DNA from 3 places in the Peribacillus sp. QJM3NY_7 genome. Region 1 is predicted to be linked to each of the others. Evidence: predicted binding sites of a transcription regulator. Region 1 holds the regulator's gene; each other region holds the start of a gene.
What was found. Region 1 encodes LexA, which represses DNA repair genes until DNA is damaged. Its sites were predicted from a motif close to CGAACATATGTTCG; they were not measured.
Positions count from the first base shown of each region.

Region 2: the regulator LexA is predicted to act here: its motif matches at 867-880, upstream of AC0VX1_RS06555 (YolD-like family protein).
Region 3: the regulator LexA is predicted to act here: its motif matches at 1,079-1,092, upstream of addB (helicase-exonuclease AddAB subunit AddB).

Region 1 covers NZ_CM149663.1:2,077,091-2,079,368, reverse strand. Annotated here, with positions in the region: gene AC0VX1_RS10030 (YneB family resolvase-like protein) at 1-354, opposite strand, end outside; gene yneA (cell division suppressor protein YneA) at 374-685, opposite strand; gene lexA (transcriptional repressor LexA) at 840-1,463, shown strand; gene AC0VX1_RS10015 (esterase/lipase family protein) at 1,942-2,278, opposite strand, start outside.
Region 2 covers NZ_CM149663.1:1,349,737-1,352,014, forward strand. Annotated here, with positions in the region: gene AC0VX1_RS06545 (DUF3784 domain-containing protein) at 1-85, shown strand, start outside; gene AC0VX1_RS06550 (DinB family protein) at 232-702, shown strand; gene AC0VX1_RS06555 (YolD-like family protein) at 913-1,257, shown strand; gene AC0VX1_RS06560 (hypothetical protein) at 1,354-1,602, opposite strand; gene AC0VX1_RS06565 (heavy metal translocating P-type ATPase) at 1,825-2,278, opposite strand, start outside.
Region 3 covers NZ_CM149663.1:1,227,312-1,229,589, forward strand. Annotated here, with positions in the region: gene AC0VX1_RS05910 (TVP38/TMEM64 family protein) at 1-434, shown strand, start outside; gene lepB (signal peptidase I) at 468-1,031, shown strand; gene addB (helicase-exonuclease AddAB subunit AddB) at 1,220-2,278, shown strand, end outside.

The DNA.
Region 1 (2,278 bases):
AATGACCATGGCATCCGAATCCGATAACTCCAGCTCCCCATCGTGTGAGAGCGTATAAATTTTCACATCTTCTTTAAGGATGACATGGAAAAGGGCTATTTTGGCATTCCCTCTTCCCAGTCTTGTTTCATCCTGGATTAATAGCACTTCAGCTTCTTTGGTTTTAAATAGTTCGAGCATGTCAAAAATGCCATCCCGATTCAACTCATAACCACTTGCCTGTTCTTTTATAATGGAGACAACTTCCACATCCATCTTTTCAGCCAATTTGACTAATTCATCTTCCTGCCTTGCCAATGATGTTTCCTGTGACTCTTTTTCGGTGCTGACCCTACAATAGATTACCGCCTTCATAATACCCTACCTTTACTACTTACTGCTCACTGGCCAAATTCTGGACAAGTTCTTCCCCTTTAACCGGTATGACAATGACTTGTCCAGGCTTTATCGAATCCGCACTGACTCCATTATTCTCTTCTATCCAACCAATGAATTCTTTTTTTGTCAAATTTGATTCTTCATATTCTTCGGCAATTCCCCATAGGGTGTCACCCTCGCTTACTTCTATAGAAAGGAAATCCTTTTTTTGATCATTGTTCAATGTACAAGAGAATAAAATTGAAAAGATGAATACTGATCCCGCTAATAGAATCGTATAAATATAATTTTTGTATAATTTTTTCATGATAATCCCTCCAAAGCGAATGTTCGTTCGTATGTTATGATCAAATTATAATACGAACGTTTGTTTCAGTCAACAACAAATTCGAACTTATGTTTGTATAGAGATGGGGGCCATGCTATAATGTAGCAAAGAACATTGGGGAAGAGGTGCACAAATGACAAAACTATCAAAACGGCAGCAAGATATTCTTGATTTCATTAAAGAAGAGGTCCGCCAAAAAGGGTATCCGCCTTCCGTACGGGAGATTGGCGAAGCAGTGGGACTTGCATCAAGTTCAACAGTACACGGACATTTATCCCGCCTGGAAAGTAAAGGCCTTATTAGACGTGACCCAACCAAGCCAAGGGCCATTGAAATAATGAATTTGGAGGAAGCGAACAATATTCCCAAAGTCAATGTCGTGAACGTGCCGTTACTTGGAAAAGTAACAGCGGGCATGCCGATAACGGCCATTGAGAACATTGAAGAATACTTTCCGCTTCCCGAAAGCATGGTTCCACATGATGACCATGTATTCATGCTGGAAATCATGGGTGAAAGTATGATAGAAGCTGGAATTCATGATGGAGATTATGTCATCGTGAAACAACAAAGCAGTGCCAATAATGGAGATATCGTCGTGGCGATGACGGAAGATGATGAAGCCACTGTAAAACGATTCTTTAAGGAACCGGATTACATAAGGCTTCAGCCTGAGAACTCAAATATGGAACCAATTATTTTACGAGATGTTTCGATACTTGGAAAAGTAATAGGCTTATATAGACAAATACACTAAAAGCGCTTCCCGCGCTTTTTTTGTTTGTTTAATTTATGTCCAGAATTCTCTCAATATGCATATGGAAGAGTAGATATTGAAATATTTTTTAATAGAATCTAGTTTCATGGGAATTTATACATCCTTTATAAGGGATGAAAGTTATACTATCGCCTTTCTGGTAATATGTACTTTGGAAAAAAGCTCATTGAAATAAAAAAAAGAGGATTTAAAATCCCCCTTTAATAAGGTTTAGATCGACCAAGTCATTCCACTGTTGAATCTGCACTTGTTGACAAGCATTTGCAAGTGCAGGGAAAAAAATACATATATTTATTTTCCCCTGATAACAAACTTCCAACCATATCCATCAGAGACCCGTTGAATTAATACTTCAATAAGTAATTACGACCTGGCTGTTTCCATTGGCTGAATTACCATCTCCCTAGTTAGCCCTACCATCAAAATAATGCCTCCTCAACTAAGAGAAGGCATTTCGTTATTTCTCAATATAGACCGAACGAATCAGCGTCCGGGTTCTTTCAGTACCATCCACATTTTTTTCCTTAACATCTATTGTTACATTATAAACACCTGACTTAGGTACTTCTGGAAGGGTGCCAGTAAAATTTTCAGTATCCATTGCCTTAATTGAGTTTTTTTCACTAATTTCATTACCGGTTTCATCTATCAGATGAACCAAAAATGTTGTACTGATTGGTCTTTTTTTATCATTCATTGGATTCTTTATTAAAAATTTTGCATCTTTTTGCTTAACTTTACCGGCCATACTTAATGTAATGGGATTCTTTTCGTTAAATTGTGCTGTGAACAGG
Region 2 (2,278 bases), 730 kb from region 1:
TTATGAATTAACGGTTCTTATAATTGCTATGTTGCTTTTATTAACAATTGTATATGTTTTTATCAATAGAAGGTTACTTGACTAAAAGGTGCTATAGCTTTAATGAGCTGTGACGATCACGATCAGCTCTTTTTCTTATGGCACTAACGGGGCAGGATAGTTCCATAAAGGATAAAACTAAAATGAAATACGAACCTATATCATTATTTATTTGAAGTAAAGGAGGATAAGATGAATACATATTGTAATAGTGCATTGAATCAAATTAAAGTGGCTGTAAAGACAATTGTTGAGATGATGGAAAAGTTAGAAGAAAATGACTTACAAAAAAGACCTACACCCAATAAGCATTCCATAGGAGAGCTGTTAGAACACATTGCTATTATTTGTGAAGCTGATTCGCTTATATCGGACGGGGCATCCCAAGACAAGATGAATAAATTTTATTCAAGTGTTACATATAAAAGCTTATATGAGATGAAAGAAGCGTTGATAAAAAATCATCGATTTTTAGAAGATAAATTTATGAATTTTACAGAAGTCGAACTTCAAGAGGAAATTACTTCTTATTGGGGCGTTACTTACTCACGATATGAATGGTTGTTAGAGATTGTAGCTCACGTTTATCATCACAGAGGACAATTACACTCTATGCTTGTTCATTGTTATGGGAAAGACCCAAAAGTTCCATTATTTGAATAGACTTTACTAATCAACTAACGGGTGCGTTAGTTCCATAAGACACGAAAGAAGACCACAAATCGCGGTCTCTTTTATTTGTAAAAAATAAACAATGCCGTTTATAAATATTGTTCCTTTAGCCTGAACTTATTTAGGGAAAGAGGAATTTTTTTCTGCTTTTTATAAGAACTCTTGTTCGTGTATAATGGACAGAAAGGAGAGATCTTTCTGATGGGTACAATTCGTGATAGAGGGATTATTAAATGGCAAGCAGCATTGATGTTACCTGAACATAAGGCCTTGAATAAAAAAATGGGCGAGGAAGATAATTTCCTAAATAAAAAACCTGTCCTTGATGAATACCAGGTCGAAGAGTTTGAAAACAACATTCATTATGCAATGGAATATCATTTACCGATAAGTTTTACATTGCATAACGCGGGAAATCAACAAGAATTGCACGGGTATTGTGTGTACATACAACCTGTTACGAAAGAGTTACGTATTCAGAAGAAAGATAGTTCCTTTGAGTATATTCAGTTTGATGAGATTATTAGTGTGATTGTAGGAGATTAAGAGTAAATATTATTTAGTTTTAAATAAATAATAAAGCTCTTCAAAATTGAAGAGCTTTTTAATATAGATTTTTTATAATAAGATTAACAGAAGTCCTTACTTTTTGTTTCTAGCATAGATAATTTCAAAAGCTGAAGCCGGTAAGACAATCAAGTCTTTCATTTCATCTTTAGTATGCTTGCCTAAAATAATCAAATTCTTCAATAGCTTCTCTTTAGTGTCAATTTCTTTATCCATTTCCATATTGGAATCGTAATGGGCCATTTCAAAGCCGATGCCTTCTTTCCAATACTTCTCAGCCTCTTCTTTAGTCATACTTTTCCAAGTGTTTAGAACTTTAGACATAAGGCCATCACCTCCATTTTTAAGCAATTCAAGTGTTTTACTATATATTACCTCATTTACCTCTTCTTTATTCACGGGTTAAGAATAACCACCAAATGAATTTCATAGTCACTTTTGGTGAACGTAAAATCGAAAGATAAATCTTTCTTATTTAAATCAAAGACACCTAATCATATGATGGGTGTCTTGTTCTGTGTTTTATAGAATGAATAATTATTGTGTTTATCCTTTAACTTTCAATAGGCGTAGTGCATTTAAAATTACAATTATGGCAGCACCTGTATCACTAAGAACAGCGATCCATAATGTTAACCATCCTGGGAAGATCAAAGCTAGTGCAATAAACTTTACAATTAAAGAAAACCAAATGTTTTGTTTAATAATTTGTAAAGCCTTTCTACTGAGTTTGATTGTGTGAGGCAGCTTTTCAAGATTATCAGCCATTAAAACTATATCAGCTGTTTCCATTGCTGTATCTGTTCCGGCTCCACCCATTGCAATCCCCAAATCAGCTGTTGCAAGTGCTGGTGCATCATTTATGCCGTCACCAACCATTGCTACTTTATAACCTTCGTTTTGTAGTTGCTTAATAGAACTCACTTTATCTTCGGGCATTAATTCAGCAAAATAACGGTCAATAGGAGCTTCAGAGGCAATCATTTTAGCTGTGCCTTCA
Region 3 (2,278 bases), 850 kb from region 1:
GGTTTTTATTTTCTTGGATTGGTGCGGTAGCGGGGTCCTTTTTGATCTTTTGGATTATTAGAAGATATGGTCAAATGAGGTTTTTCCGATTTTTGCAAAGACATAAACAGGTGCAGAGGTTGATGGTATGGGTTGAGAGCCATGGATTCGGTCCTTTGTTCATATTGCTCTGCTTCCCTTTTACACCTTCGGCCATCGTTAATATCGTGGCAGGACTTTCAAAAGTCAGTACCCTGCAATATGGACTTGCAGTAGTTGGAGGGAAGGCGGTGATGATTTTTACGATCAGCTTCGTAGGTTACGATTTAGTATCATTGATTCATAAACCTGTGCGAACGATCATTATCGGAATCGTCATCTTTATCCTATGGTATGTGGGGAAAAGGCTGGAAGTCCGGTTAAATAAAAGCATGAAGAGAGAAGAAGGGCAATAAATTAATATATAAATGCAGTAGGGGTTGAACTAGATGGAAAAAACAAACAAGAATTCTTTATCCGATTGGATAAAACCAGCGATGATAGCTTTTGTTATTTACATCTTAATCCGTACATTTCTCTTTTCAAGCTATGATGTTGAAGGAAAGTCGATGCAGCCGACCCTTGAAGATGGAAATAAACTTGTCGTGAATAAAATCAATTACCAGATTCATGATATCAACCGTTTTGACATTATTGTTTTTCATGCGAATTCACAAGAAGATTATGTTAAGCGGGTTATAGGGGTTGCAGGTGACCGTATTCGTTATAAAGATGATTGGCTTTACGTAAATGGTAAGAAAGTGGATGAGCCTTATCTTGAGAAATTCAAGGAAGGTTTCCCAGGACAGGATTTTACAGGTGATTTTACATTAAAAGAATTGACGGATATGACCAAAGTTCCGGAGGGCAAACTTTTTGTCATGGGTGATAATCGTCTTGAAAGTGCTGACAGCCGTCACTTTGGTTATATACCGGTAGAAAATGTTGTCGGTAAAGTGGATGTTCGATATTGGCCGGTCAATGATTTCAATTTTAAGTTTACAGGTGAGTGATTGTGGAAGCCCGAGTAAGATGCGGGCTTTTTCTTTTGGGGGAAACGCGAACGTACGATTGGTGTTTTTTTAAGGGAAACGGTAAAATAATAGAAAGTAAATCTAATTGGAAACAGAAACCTAGTCATAAAGACGAAAGTATTTCTGGTATGATGGATCTAGATATTATGTTGTAAGGGGGAAAAGAGATGTCACTCCGTTTTTTACTGGGAAGATCGGGTACAGGGAAAACTTCGAATATATTGGACGAAATCCGCTCTAAATTGGCAGAAGATCCCGAAGGAAGTCCAATTATCTACCTCGTTCCTGATCAGATGACGTTTCTATCTGAATATAAATTAATTAAAACACCAGGACTTGCCGGAATGATCCGGACACAGGTTTTCAGTTTTAGCAGGCTTGCTTGGCGCGTTCTTCAGGAAACCGGGGGGATGAGCCGGCTGCATCTTGACAGTGTTGGCGTTAATATGCTGATACGGAAGATCATGGATGATAAAAAGGAAGAGTTAAAGATGTTCAGTCGATCTGCTGATAAGCAGGGGTTCATTGCACAGATGGAGCTAATGCTGGCTGAGTTCAAGCAGTATTGCATCCAACCTGATGACATTCAAAACTATTTGGCTGAAACCTCACAGGCCGGCAGCGGCATTCAGGATAAACTGCATGATCTTGAATTGGTCTATCAGGCTTTTGAGGATGAAATGGTCAATAAATATTTAGACTCCGAAGATTATTTCACTTTGCTGATCGAAAAAATGTCAGAGTCTTCATATATAAGGAATGCGGATATATATATCGATGGTTTTTATAGCTTGACTCCACAGGAATTATTGATTGTTGAAGAAATGATGAAGCTGTGCAGGAGTGTAACGATCTCGCTGACGTTAGATCAGCCCTACAGGCAATATGCTCCGGATGATTTGCAATTGTTCAGGCAAACGGGAAACCTTTATCATCACCTATATCAGGCTGGATTGAGGAATGGCATACCGATTTCAGAAGATCGAATCTTAAAAAGATCGGAAAGGTTTGGAAAGAGTCCGGGGCTGAATCATCTGGAAACTTATTTTTCCATTCGTCCTGCACGAACGTTTGAGCAGCAGTCACCTGATGTAACGATCGCCCAGGCAGTTAACCGCAGAGCTGAGATTGAAGGAGTTGCCCGGGATATCTTGTCGCTGGTCAGACAGAAACAGCACCGTTTCCGTGATATTGCGATTTTAGTCCGTAACGGGGAAGCATACGCA